Regions from separate parts of the Streptomyces showdoensis genome, predicted to be linked through region 1. Evidence: riboswitches for the same ligand, from Rfam matches in the RefSeq annotation. Region 1 holds a riboswitch; the other holds the start of a gene.

What was found. Region 1 has a riboswitch for S-adenosylmethionine ahead of thrC (threonine synthase). Riboswitches for the same ligand answer to the same signal wherever they lie in the genome.
Region 2: linked by a shared signal. The riboswitch ahead of ABD981_RS29130 (aminotransferase class V-fold PLP-dependent enzyme) and the one ahead of thrC (threonine synthase) in region 1 are both predicted to bind S-adenosylmethionine.

Annotation. Positions count from the first base shown of each region.
Region 1 is NZ_BAAAXG010000026.1:1,240,305-1,246,808, forward strand. It holds gene groL (chaperonin GroEL) at 1-958, opposite strand, end outside; gene ABD981_RS18370 (cold-shock protein) at 1,316-1,522, opposite strand; gene ABD981_RS18375 (MoaD/ThiS family protein) at 1,941-2,219, opposite strand; gene thrC (threonine synthase) at 2,235-3,521, opposite strand; SAM riboswitch class I at 3,539-3,733, opposite strand; gene ABD981_RS18385 (glucosyl-3-phosphoglycerate synthase) at 3,855-4,796, shown strand; gene ABD981_RS18390 (hypothetical protein) at 4,835-5,176, shown strand; gene ABD981_RS18395 (alpha,alpha-trehalose-phosphate synthase (UDP-forming)) at 5,246-6,504, shown strand, end outside.
Region 2 is NZ_BAAAXG010000026.1:3,517,687-3,524,190, reverse strand. It holds gene ABD981_RS29140 (rhomboid family intramembrane serine protease) at 137-871, shown strand; gene ABD981_RS29135 (Lrp/AsnC family transcriptional regulator) at 868-1,149, shown strand; gene ABD981_RS29130 (aminotransferase class V-fold PLP-dependent enzyme) at 1,231-2,631, opposite strand; SAM riboswitch class IV at 2,811-2,927, opposite strand; gene trpD (anthranilate phosphoribosyltransferase) at 3,024-4,088, opposite strand; gene qcrB (cytochrome bc1 complex cytochrome b subunit) at 4,216-5,835, opposite strand; gene qcrA (cytochrome bc1 complex Rieske iron-sulfur subunit) at 5,832-6,504, opposite strand, start outside.

The DNA of each region.
Region 1 (6,504 bases):
TGCGGGCGCGGCCCAGCAGGTCGAGGCCCGCGTTCTCCAGCTTGAGGCCGACCTCCTCGGAGATGACCGTGCCGCCGGTGAGGATGGCGATGTCGTTCAGCATGGCCTTGCGGCGGTCGCCGAAGCCCGGGGCCTTGACCGCGACGGACTTGAAGGTGCCGCGGATCTTGTTGACGACCAGGGTCGACAGGGCCTCGCCCTCGACGTCCTCGGCGATGATCAGCAGGGGCTTGCCCGACTGCATGACCTTCTCGAGGAGCGGGAGCAGGTCCTTGACCGAGGAGATCTTGGAGTTGACGATCAGGATGTACGGGTCATCCAGGGCCGCCTCCATGCGCTCCATGTCGGTCGCGAAGTACGCCGAGATGTAGCCCTTGTCGAAGCGCATGCCCTCGGTGAGCTCGAGCTCGAGCCCGAAGGTCTGCGACTCCTCGACGGTGATGACGCCTTCCTTGCCGACCTTGTCCATCGCCTCGGCGATGAGCTCGCCGATCTGGGTGTCGGCGGCGGAGATGGAGGCCGTGGAAGCGATCTGCTCCTTGGTCTCGACATCCTTCGCCTGCTCGAGCAGGGCGCCCGAGACGGCCTCGACGGCCTTCTCGATGCCGCGCTTGAGAGCCATCGGGTTGGCACCGGCGGCCACGTTGCGCAGACCCTCGCGGACGAGCGCCTGGGCGAGGACGGTGGCGGTGGTCGTACCGTCGCCGGCGACGTCGTCCGTCTTCTTGGCGACTTCCTTGACCAGCTCGGCGCCGATCTTCTCGTACGGGTCCTCGAGCTCGATCTCCTTGGCGATGGAGACACCATCGTTGGTGATCGTGGGGGCGCCCCACTTCTTCTCGAGGACGACGTTGCGGCCCTTGGGGCCGAGGGTGACCTTGACGGCGTCAGCGAGCTGGTTCATGCCGCGCTCGAGACCGCGCCGGGCCTCCTCGTCGAACGCGATGATCTTGGCCATGTGAAGTGGTCCTCCCGGACATGGGGTGGATAACGCTCCTGGACCGCGCCGACGCCCGCGACGGACGGCCTGCGTGCCCTGTGGTTCCTTGCCCCACCTGGCCGCGGGCCTCGTCTGCCCGATCCTCGTAAGCACTCTCACCTTCAGAGTGCTAACGCCAATGATTAGCACTCGCCCCATGCGAGTGCAAGCGACTACCGAGGATCGGTCACCCACGAACGCGCGCGCCGCGCGCACGAGCCCGGCGCACGAGCCCGGCGCACATGACGGCGGACGCCGGACATGACGAGGGGCCCGCATCCGGTTACGGATGCGGGCCCCTCGACGGAAGTGCGTCGGTGGCCGATCGCGCCGCGCTCAGGCGGTGGCGAGCTTGACCATGTCCGCCTGCGGACCCTTCTGGCCCTGCGAGATCTCGAACTCGACCCGCTGCCCTTCTTCAAGGGTGCGGTAGCCGTCCATCTGGATCGCGCTGTAGTGGACGAAAACATCCGCACCACCGTCGACCGCGATGAAGCCGTAGCCCTTCTCCGCGTTGAACCACTTGACGGTGCCCTGAGCCATGCCTAACTCCCCTATTACTGGCCCTTGCGCGGGACCGCACTTCGCGGACCCGGGTCAGACCCTGCGCCGGAACGCGTCGACCGCGGCTGAATGTATCTGCCCAACTGCCCTCTGCAACAGGTCAATCCGACGAGAATTCTGGGCACGCCGGAAAGGGGAATTGGGGAGAATCCCTTGAATTCCGGGTCAAGTCGGGCCGGGCAAAGCGCGCAGAAGGTACACAAGGCACGGGCACTTTGGCTGCTTCTTGTCGCGCGCGGGCGCATTCTCATATGCGTCTGGCATGAGCAGCGGAGGGGACTTCCCCAACTCTACCGCGCTCAACCATGCAGAATTGCCCCTTCCGCTTCTTCTCGCGGAAGGGGCAATTCAGATAAGACGGGTACCGCCGGTAAGCCGACCCGGGCGGGGTGACGGCTCAGCAGCCGCCGGCGACGGCGGGGATGATCGAGACGCCCGCGCCGTCGGGCGTGGCGGTCTCCAGACCCTGCTCGAAGCGCACGTCGTCGTCGTTGACGTACACGTTGACGAAGCGGCGCAGCTTGCCCTGGTCGTCCAGGACGCGGGCGGCGATGCCGGCGTGGTTCTTCTCCAGGTCGGCGATGACCTCGGCGAGGGTCGCGCCCTCCGCCTTCACCTCGGACGCGCCGCCGGTGTAGGTGCGGAGGATGGTGGGGATGCGGACGGTGACGGCCATGGGGTCACGTACCTTTCAGTGGGCCAGGCCCGCGTCGCGGAACGCGTCCAGGCTCGGGCGGATGGTGGCGGTCGCCTGAGAACTGTCGGCCACGGCGTCCAGGGTCTTGAGGCCGTCGCCGGTGTTGAGGACCACCGTCGTCAGCGCCGGGTCGATGAGGCCGGCCTCGACCAGCTTCCGCGTGACGCCGACGGTCACGCCGCCCGCGGTCTCGGCGAAGATGCCCTCGGTGCGGGCGAGGAGCTTGATCGCGTCGACGACCTGCTCGTCGTTCACGTCCTCCACGGCGCCGCCGGTGCGGCGGGCGATGTCGAGCACGTACGGGCCGTCGGCCGGGTTGCCGATGGCGAGCGACTTGGCGATGGTGTTCGGCTTCTGGGGCTTCACGACGTCGTGGCCGGCCTTGAAGGCGACCGAGACCGGGGAGCAGCCCTCGGCCTGGGCGCCGAAGATCTTGTACGGCTTGTCCTCGACCAGGCCCAGCTTGATGAGCTCCTGCAGACCCTTGTCGATCTTGGTGAGCTGCGAGCCGGAGGCGATCGGGATCACCAGCTGGTCCGGGATGACCCAGCCGAGCTGCTCGCAGATCTCGTACGCGAGGGTCTTGGAGCCCTCGCCGTAGTACGGGCGCAGGTTGACGTTGACGAAGCCCCAGCCCTCGCCCAGCGGGTCGCCGATGAGCTCCGAGCAGAAGCGGTTGACGTCGTCGTAGTTGCCCTCGATGGCGACCAGGTCGCCGCCGTAGACGCCGGCCATGACGACCTTGCCCTGCTCCAGGTCGTGCGGGATGAAGACGCAGGAGCGGAAGCCGGCCCGGGCGGCGGCGGCGCCGACGGCGCCGGCCAGGTTGCCGGTGGAGGAGCAGGAGAGGGTGGTGAAGCCGAAGGCGCGGGCGGCCTCGATGGCCTGGGCGACGACCCGGTCCTTGAAGGAGTGGGTCGGGTTGCCGGAGTCGTCCTTGACGAACAGCTTCCCGGGCTCGACGCCGAGCTCGCGGGCCAGGTTGTCGGCCTTGACCAGCGGGGTCCAGCCGGGGTTCAGGTTGGGCTTCTCGGCGACGTCGGCCGGGACGGGCAGCAGCGGGGCGTAGCGCCAGATGTTGGCGGGGCCGGCCTCGATGCGCTTGCGCAGCTCCTCCGGGTCACCGGAGGGCAGCTCGTACGCGACTTCGAGCGGGCCGAAACACAGTTCGCAGGCGAAGATCGGGCCGAGCGGGAAGGATTCACCGCATTCGCGACAGGAGAGTCCGGAAGCGGGACCGAGGTCGACGGTGGTTCCGGGTGCGACGGTCTGTACAGCCATGGAGGCGAGGCCCTTTCTCCTCATCTTTCCCATGACGAATTTTTCGCCATGAGACGGATTTGGCACCTTCCCTAGCCGGGGACCTCGCGCTATGAGCAGCGCCCGTCAGGGCTCCACCTGGGGTGGTGGCCGGGAGACGGGTGGACGAGTGACCGACTGGAGGGTTGCCGGGGCTTCAACGGGCCGTTTCCCTCTGCCCCTCTGGATGAGCGGTATTCGATTGTGAGACGCGGTCGGCACCCCGACATGCATCGGGGATCCGCGTTGTTCAAGACTGTAACCGAAGGCTTCGAAGGTGGAGACGGTCGTCCGATCCGCGAGATGGAGATCACGTTGCTGGAAGAGGTGGAGCGCTGGCTGGCCCGGCGGTCCTGGTCCGTTGCCGACCGCCCGCTGGAGCGCGTCCTCGCCGCCAAGCGCGGCACGAAGGTCAGCGTGGTGCTGCCCGCGCTGAACGAGGAGGCGACGGTCGGCGCGATCGTCTCGGTGATCCGCCGCGAGCTGATGACCGAGGCGGTGCCGCTGGTGGACGAGCTCGTGGTGATCGACTCGGGCTCGACGGACCGTACGGCGGAGGTCGCGGCGGCGGCCGGCGCGCGGGTGGTGGCGCGCGACGCGATCCTGCCCCGGATACCGGCGGTGCCCGGCAAGGGCGAGGTCCTCTGGCGGTCACTGATGGTGACGACCGGGGACGTGGTCTGCTTCGTCGACGCGGACCTGCGGGACTTCTCCGCGGACTTCGTCTCCGGCATCGTGGGCCCGCTGCTCACCGAGCCGGACGTCGACTTCGTGAAGGCGATGTACGACCGCCCGCTCGGCGACACCCCTGGTCAGGGCGGTCGGGTGACGGAGCTGGTGGCGCGCCCGCTGCTCAATCTGCACTGGCCGCAGCTGGCCGGCTTCGTCCAGCCGCTGGGCGGCGAGTACGCGGCGCGGCGCTCGCTGCTGGAGCGGCTGCCGTTCCCGGTCGGTTACGGAGTGGAGCTGGGCCTGCTCGTCGACGCGCTGCACACGGTGGGCCTGGACGCGCTCGCGCAGGTGGACGTGGGGGTGCGCAAGCACCGGCACCAGGACGGGCAGGCGCTGGGCCGGATGGCGGCCGCGATCTACCGGACGGCGCAGCTGCGGCTGTCGCGGGGGCACCTGGTGCGGCCCTGGCTGACCCAGTTCGAGCGGGGCGAGCGGGGCTTCGAGCCGCGTACGTACCCGGTGGACACCGAGGAGCGCCCGCCGATGGCGGAGATCGCGGAGTACGCCCGGCGCCGCGTGGCGTAACGCACGAAAATAGTGCTTTCTGCATAAATTTCCGTTTCATGCGGTTCACGACCAGAACGGGCATCCTGCTGGCGACCCTCGGCCTGATGGCCGGGCCGCTCTCCCCCGGGGGAGCCGCCCCGGCCGCCGCCCGGCAGGGCACCGGCACCACCACCTTCGCCGCGCAGCGGATCGACCCCGCCGCCCTGGGCCCCGGCCACGGCTCCGGCACCGTTCACGTGGCGGTCCCGCCGGCCCCGCGCCCCGCCCCCCGGGGCAGCGTGACGGCGGGTGCCGGCGCGAACCGGGAGCGGCTGTGGCTGCTGGGCGGGCTGGCCCTGGCGCTCGCGGCGACCGGCCTGGTGGCACGGGCGGCGGTCCGCGGCCGCCGCGACTACTGACGGCGACTTCGCGCCCCCTGTCTGGTATCCGTACGTTTGAGCGTTTACCGGACGGGCTAGGTTCGCCCCATGGCTTCCGTCCTCGTGGCATCGAATCGCGGCCCGGTCTCGTACACCGTGCGTGACGACGGCGGGCTGGACGCCCGGCGGGGCGGCGGCGGGCTCGTCTCGGGCCTGAGCGCCGTCTCGTCGGAGGGCGGCCTGTGGGTGTGCGCCGCCCTGGGCGACGGCGACCGCGAGGCCGTGCGCCGCGGGGTCGCCGAGCCGGGCGTGCGGATGCTGGACATCGACCCGGAGGTGTACGCCGACGCGTACAACGGCATCGCGAACTCGGTGCTCTGGTTCCTCCACCACCACCTGTACGACATCCCGCGCGAGCCCGTCTTCGACGCGGACTTCCGCCGCCGCTGGGCGTCCTACCGCGCCTACAACCACGCCTTCGCCGAGGCCCTCGCCGAGGCGGCCGACCCGGGCGCCGCGGTCCTGGTCCAGGACTACCACCTGGCGCTCGTCCCCGGCCGGCTCCGCGCGCTCCGCCCGGACCTGCGGATCGCCCACTTCACGCACACGCCCTGGGCCTCGCCCGGATACCTGGCGATGCTCCCGGACGACGTCCACCGCGAGCTGGTCGAGGGCATGTCGGGCGCGGACGAGCTGGGCTTCCACACCCGCGCCTGGGCCTCCGCCTTCCTGGCCGACCCCTTCGTGGACCGGGCCCCCCGGGTCGCCACGTACCCGCTGGGCGTCGACGCCGAGGAGCTGCGCGCCCTCGCCCACCGCCCCGCCGTCGACGCCCGCCTCGCCGAGCTGCGCGCCGAGACCGCCGGCCGGAGGACCATCGTCCGGGTGGACCGCACGGAGCTGTCCAAGAACATCCCGCGCGGCCTGCTCGCCTACCGCGAGCTCCTCGCCCGCCACCCCGAGTGGCGCGGCCGGGTCGTCCACCTGGCCTCCGCGTACCCCTCCCGCCAGGACCTGGAGGTCTACCGCGCGTACACGGCCTCGGTGACCGAGCTCGCCGCGGCGGTCAACGAGGAGTACGGCACCCCCGACTGGCAGCCCGTCCTGGTCTCCGTCCAGGACGACTTCACCCGCTCCCTCGCCGCCTACCGGCTGGCCGACGTGGCCCTGGTCAACCCCGTCCGGGACGGCATGAACCTGGTCGCCAAGGAGATCCCGGTCGTCTCCGACGAGGGCTGCGCCCTGGTCCTGTCCCGCGAGGCGGGCGCGTACGAGGAGCTCCACGAGGACGCCCTCACGGTGAACCCGTACGACGTGACGGCCACCGCCGAAGCCCTCCACCAGGCCCTCTCGATGCCCGCCCCCGA
Region 2 (6,504 bases), 2.3 Mb from region 1:
GAATTCCGGGGTTGTACGGGACCGCGGTGCGCCGTCGGACTGCGGAAGTCTGCCCGTAACCCTACGGCCTCCCGGGTACCCCGCGTCACGGCGAGGCACTCTGTCCAGTTCGACCCCGGTACGCCATGATCTGTCCATGATCGACTGGCGGGGCACGGCCCGCGGCACGTGGCAGGGGGCCCGGAACGGGCCGACCGTGACGTACGGCCTGATCGCGCTGTGCGTGCTCCTCTTCGCCCTCAGTCCGGTGTCGGGGCTCAACCCCGGGTACGGCACCGGCGACCGGCTGCTCGCGGCGCAGAGCGCCTACTTCGAGCGCTGGGGAGTGATCCCGGCCGAACTCATGGCCGGGCGGCCGCGCGCCCTGCTCACCCCGCTGACCGCGCTGTTCGTGCACGGCAGCTGGCTGCACCTGCTGGGGAACATGCTGTTCCTGTACGTCTTCGGCGCGATGGCCGAGGAGCGGATGGGGCCGGTCTCGTTCGCCCTCTTCTATCTGGGCTGCGGCTATCTGGCCCTGCTGGGCTACGCGGCCGCGCACGCCGACAGCGAGCAGACCCTGGTGGGGGCGTCGGGGGCGATCTCGGGGGTGCTCGGGGCCTTCCTCTACCTCTTCCCGCGCTCCCGGGTGACCAGCCTCTTCCCCTTCCTCTTCTTCCTGCCGCTGCGTTTCCCCGCCTGGATCGTGCTGATCTTCTGGTTCGCGCTCCAGTGGCTGGCGGCGCGTTCGGCCGGGGCGGGGCCGGGGGTGGCGTACCTGGCGCACGTGGTCGGCTTCGCCCTCGGCTTCCTCTACGCGTGGGGCCGGTACAGGGGTGGCGTTAAAGTGAAGCCACCAGCCGCGGCCACCGAGGGAGAAAGCCAGCCGTGATCACCGCGATCGTGCTCATCAAGACCAGCGTGGACCGGATCCCCGAGATCGCCGAGTCGATCGCCGCGATCGACAGCGTCAGCGAGGTCTTCTCGGTGACCGGGACGTACGACCTGATCGCCATGGTCCGGGTGCCGCGCCACGACGACCTCGCCGATGTCATCCCCGGCAGGATCAGCAAGATCCCCGGCGTCGAGGGCACCGACACCCACGTCGCCTTCCGCGCCTACTCCCAGAACGACCTGGACGCGGCCTTCGCCATCGGCCTGGAGTCCTGAGACCGCGCGCGCACGAGTGAAGCCGGCCTCTCCCCCGCGGGAGGCCGGCTTCGTCGTGTTCACCCGTACGGGGGAGGCAGCTCAGCCGCGGTCGGGCACGCAGCGGCCGTCCTCGGTGCGGTACTTCCACTGGGCGCCCTCGCGCACCAGCTGCTTCACCGCGCCGACGAACCGCTCCACGTGCTCGTCCGGGGTGCCCGCGCCGAAGCTCACCCGGATGGCGTTGAGGGACCGCTCGCCGGGCGCAGCCTCGGGGGCGCCGCACTCGCCCGGGTCCTGCGGGTCGCTGCCGAGCAGGGTGCGCACCAGCGGGTGGGCGCAGAACAGGCCGTCGCGGACGCCGATGCCGTACTCGGCGGAGAGCGCCGCGGCGAAGTGGGAGCTGTTCCAGCCGTCCACGACGAAGGAGATGACGCCCACCCGGGGAGCGTCGTCGCCGAAGAGCGAGAGCACCCGCACCTCGGGCACCTCGGCCAGGCCCTCGCGGACCTTCGCGATCAGGTACTGCTCACGGGCGACGAGCCGGTCGAAGCCGGCCTCGGTGAGCGCCTTGCAGGCGGAGGCGATGGAGTAGACACCGATGACGTTGGGCGAACCGGCCTCGTGCCGGGCCGCGGTGGTGTGCCACTCCACGTCCACACCACCGTCGGCCCGGCGGGCCACCTTGCGGGAGGCGCCGCCGCCCGCGAGGTAGGGCTCGGAGTCCTGCAGCCAGTCGGCGCGGCCGGCCAGCACGCCGGAGCCGAAGGGGGCGTACAGCTTGTGCCCGGAGAAGGCGACCCAGTCGACGTCCAGCTCCTGCACGGAGACCGGGTGGTGGGGCGCGAGCTGGGCAGCGTCCAGGACGATCCGCGCGCCGTGGGCGTGCGCGGCGGCGGCCAGCTCCTTCACCGGCCACAGCTCGCCGGTGACGTTGGAGGCGCCGGTCACGCAGACCAGGGCGGGACCGTAGGGGTCGCGGTCGGCGAGGGCCCGCTCCAGGGTCTCGACGGCCTGGCGCGGGGTGCGCGGCGCGTTGAGGTAGGTGACCCGGGCGTCGCGCCAGGGCAGCAGCGAGGCGTGGTGCTCGGTCTCGAAGACGAAGACCTGGCAGTCGGCGGGGAGCACCTGGGCGAGGAGGTTGAGCGAGTCGGTGGTGGAGCGGGTGAAGACGACCTGGTCGCCGGGGCGGCAGTCGAGGAACTCGGCGACGGTGGCGCGGCTGTTCTCGAAGAGGTCGGTGGAGAGCTGGGAGAGGTAGCCGGCGCCGCGGTGGACGCTGCCGTAGTAGGGGGCATACGCGGCGACGTCGTCCCACACCCGCTGCAGGGCCGGGGCGCTGGCGGCGTAGTCGAGCGCCGCGTAGCCGGCCTCGCCGCCGGTGACCAGCGGGACGGTGACGTCCCGGCCGAGCACCGGCAGCGGGGCGGTGCAGCAGGGCTCGGCGCACTCGTCGGAGGCGGCGGAAGCGGTGGCGGTGGCGGCGTTCGGGCATGCGGACATGACGGTATCTCCCGGCAGAAAAGGGGCGCGAAAAGGCGTGAAAGAGCCCGCAGGGCAGCGCGAAGAGGGGTGCCGCGTACGGGTGTTCGGTGAAGAAGGGGGCCGACGGCCCTAACGCATTCGCTTGCTCACGAGACACTGCTCCCTAGAGGACCAAGGACCCCAGGGTTGTGCGCAGGGGTCCGCGCTTGCCGCAGGCTTCTGCTCGTACGGCCTGGTCTTCACCCGGGGCACCCCGCCACGGACGGAGGGTTGCCGGACAGCGAGCCGGGGCTTTTTCGCTGTCACTCATGACCTGTCACAGAACCTATGCCAGTCGATCACGACGACGCAACCCCGTTCCGGCATTCGGAACGGGGCTGCGGGGAGGTCGGCCGGGGCGCGTGCCGTGGCTAGGCGTTGCTGGCCGCGATCCAGCGCTCCAGGGCCCGGCGGGCCGCGCCGGAGTCGATGGACTCGGCCGCGCGGGCGATGCCCGCGCGCAGCTGCTCCGCCAGGGTGCCCTCGCCGGGCGCGAGGGCGGTGAGCGCGGCCGCCGAGTTCAGCAGCACCGCGTCCCGCACCGGACCGGTCTCGCCGGCCAGCAGGCGGCGGGCCACGTCGGCGTTGTACGAGGCGTCGGCGCCGCGCAGGGCCTCCACCGGGACGATGTCGATGCCGACGTCCCGCGGGTCGAAGGACTCCTCGCGGACGGTGCCGTCCCGGACGATCCACACCCGCGAGGTCGCGGTGGTGGTCAGCTCGTCCAGTCCGTCGTCCCCGCGGAAGACCAGCGCCGAGGAGCCGCGCTCGGCGAGCACTCCGGCGACGATCGGGGCCATCCGGGCGTCGGCCACGCCGGTCGCCTGGGCCCGGACCCGGGCGGGGTTGGTGAGCGGTCCCAGGAAGTTGAAGACCGTGCGGATGCCCAGCTCCTTGCGGGCCTTCGCCACGTGGCGCAGCGCCGGGTGGAACTTCACGGCGAAGCAGAAGGTGATGCCGGCCTCGTCGGCGACCTCGGCCACCCGCCTCGGGGTCAGCTCCAGGTTGACGCCGAGCTTCTCCAGGACGTCCGAGGCGCCGCTGGCGCTGGAGGCGGCCCGGTTGCCGTGCTTGACGACCTTGGCGCCCGTGCCGGCCACCACGATCGCGGACATGGTGGAGATGTTGACGGTCTTGGCGCCGTCGCCGCCGGTGCCGACGATGTCGACGGACGGGCCGGGCACCTCGATCGTGTTGGCGTGCTCGTACATGGTCCGGACGAGGCCGGTGATCTCCTCGACGGTCTCGCCCTTGGCGCGCAGGGCGACGACGAAGCCGGCGATCTGCGCGTCGGTGGCCTCACCGCGCAGGATGCGGTCCATCGCCCAGGCGGTGTCCTCCGCGCTCTGGTCGCGGCCGCTCAGCAGACCGTCCAGGACGGCGGGCCAGGAGCGGCCCGCCGAGTCGAGTCCTCCAGCGGGGGTCGCAGCGCTCATGGCAGCTCCTGGTGATCATCGAAGTGGATACCGTCCCACCCTATCGATCCGCGGGGGACGGCAAAGAGCCCCGTCCATCGAATGGACGGGGCTCTCGCCGTGGCGACCTGTTCAGGAGGTCAGAAGATCAGTGGTGGCCGTGGCCGCTCGTGATCTCCCTGTACTCCTCGGCGGTGGGCTTGGCGACCTGGTTGTCCGCGCCGTAGTAGCCCTTGTTGAGCTTGACCCGGAGCTTCTCCAGACGCCCGATCTTGCGCTCCACGCCGTTCTCGTCGACGGCCGGCGGCAGGGCCGCGGGCTCGTACTGCTCGTGCGCCGTGAGCTTGTGCAGCTCACCCTGGCTGAGCGGCTGGTGGATCTCGACGAACTCACCGTGCGGCAGGCGCTTGATGATGCCGGACTCGCGTCCGTGCAGCACCTTGTCCTTGTCCCGGCGCTGGAGGCCGAGGCAGATCCGCTTGGTGACGATGAACGCGATGACCGGTCCGGCGAAGAAGAAGATCCGGACGAACCAGGTGATCGAGTTGATCGACAGGTGGAAGTGCGTGGCCCAGAGGTCGTTGCCGCCACCGACGAGCATGATCATGTACGCGGTGATCCAGGCGACACCGAAGGCGGTGCGCGTCGGAGCGTTGCGCGGGCGCTGCGCGATGTGGTGCTCGCGCTTGTCGCCCGTGATCCAGGACTCGATGAACGGGTAGACCGCGATCGCGCCGAGCACCGCCGGGAAGATCGCCAGCGGGATCATCACGCCGAGGACCAGCGTGTGGCCCCACAGGTTGATCTCCCAGCCCGGCATGACACGGATCAGACCCTCGGCGAAGCCCATGTACCAGTCGGGCTGGGCGCCGGTGGACACCTGGTCCGGGCGGTACGGGCCGAGGGCCCAGATCGGGTTGATCGAGGCGATCGCCGCGATGACCGCGATGACGCCGAAGACCAGGAAGAAGAAGCCTCCGGCCTTCGCCATGTACACCGGCAGCAGCGGCATGCCGACGACGTTCTTGTTCGTGCGGCCGGGGCCCTCGAAGTGCGTGTGCTTGTGGACGAACACCAGGATGAGGTGCGCGACCACGAGGCCCAGCATGATGCCGGGCAGCAGCAGCACGTGCGCCGAGTAGAACCGGGCGACGAAGTCGCCGCCGGGGAACTCCCCGCCGAACAGGAACATCGACAGGTAGGTGCCGACGATCGGGACGGACAGGATCGCGCCCTGCATGAAGCGGACACCGGTGCCGGAGAGCAGGTCGTCCGGGAGCGAGTAACCGGTGAAGCCGGTGAACATGCCCAGGAAGAACAGCAGGAAGCCGAACAGCCAGTTGATCTCACGCGGCTTGCGGAACGCACCGGTGAAGAACACGCGCATCATGTGCACGAACATGCCGGCGAGGAAGATCAGCGCCGCCCAGTGGTGGATCTGCCGGATGAGCAGACCACCGCGCACCTCGAAGGAGATGTGCATGGTCGAGTTGAACGCCTCGGACATCAGCTGTCCCTGGAGCGGGACGTACGGTCCGACGTACTCCACCTCGTTCATCGACGGGTGGAAGAACATCGTCAGATAGACGCCCGTCAGGATGATGATGAGGAAGCTGTAGAGGCAGATCTCGCCCAGCATGAAGGACCAGTGGTCCGGGAAGATCTTCCGCATGTTGGCCTTGGCGAGGGTGTAGATCCCCAGCCGGCCGTCTGCCCAGTCGGCGATGCGCTCGCCGGCGGGTGCCTTCGTATTGGTCACAGTGCTCATCCGCGCTCCCAGAAGGCGGGACCGACGGGCTCATCGAAGTCGCCGTGCGCCTCCAGGAAGCCCTTGTCGTTCACGCCGATCCGCAGCTGCGGAAGGGCGTGGCCGGCCGGGCCGAAGATGACACGGGCGCCGTCGGACAGGTCGAAGGTGGACTGGTGGCACGGGCAGAGCACGTGGTGCGTCTGCTGCTCGTACAGGGAGATCGGGCAGCCGACGTGGGTGCAGATCTTCGAGAAGGCGACGATTCCCTCGTGCGACCACTCGAGCTCGCGCTTGTCCTTGATGTCCTCCGGCTGGATCCGGACGATCATCAGGGCGGCCTTGGCGATCTCGGTCTGGAAGTGCTCGTCGTGCTCCGAGAGGCCCTCGGGCATCGCGAAGGTCAGCGAACCGACCGCGACGTCCTCGGGACGCAGCGGCTCGTGCGTGTTCATGTTGACGAGCAGCTTGCCCTTGGCCCACAGGGTGGAGCGGAGCTTCTTCTCGGGCAGCGGGCCCATGTCGCGCAGCAGGACGATGCCGGAGAGCGGGACCATGGCCAGCGCGCCGAACAGCGTGTTGCGGATCAGCTTGCGGCGGCCGAAGCCGGACTCGGCGGCACCGGCCGCGAAGTCCGCCATGACCTTGGCCTTCACCTCGGGCGTGGCCGCCATCGGGTGACGCTCGTCG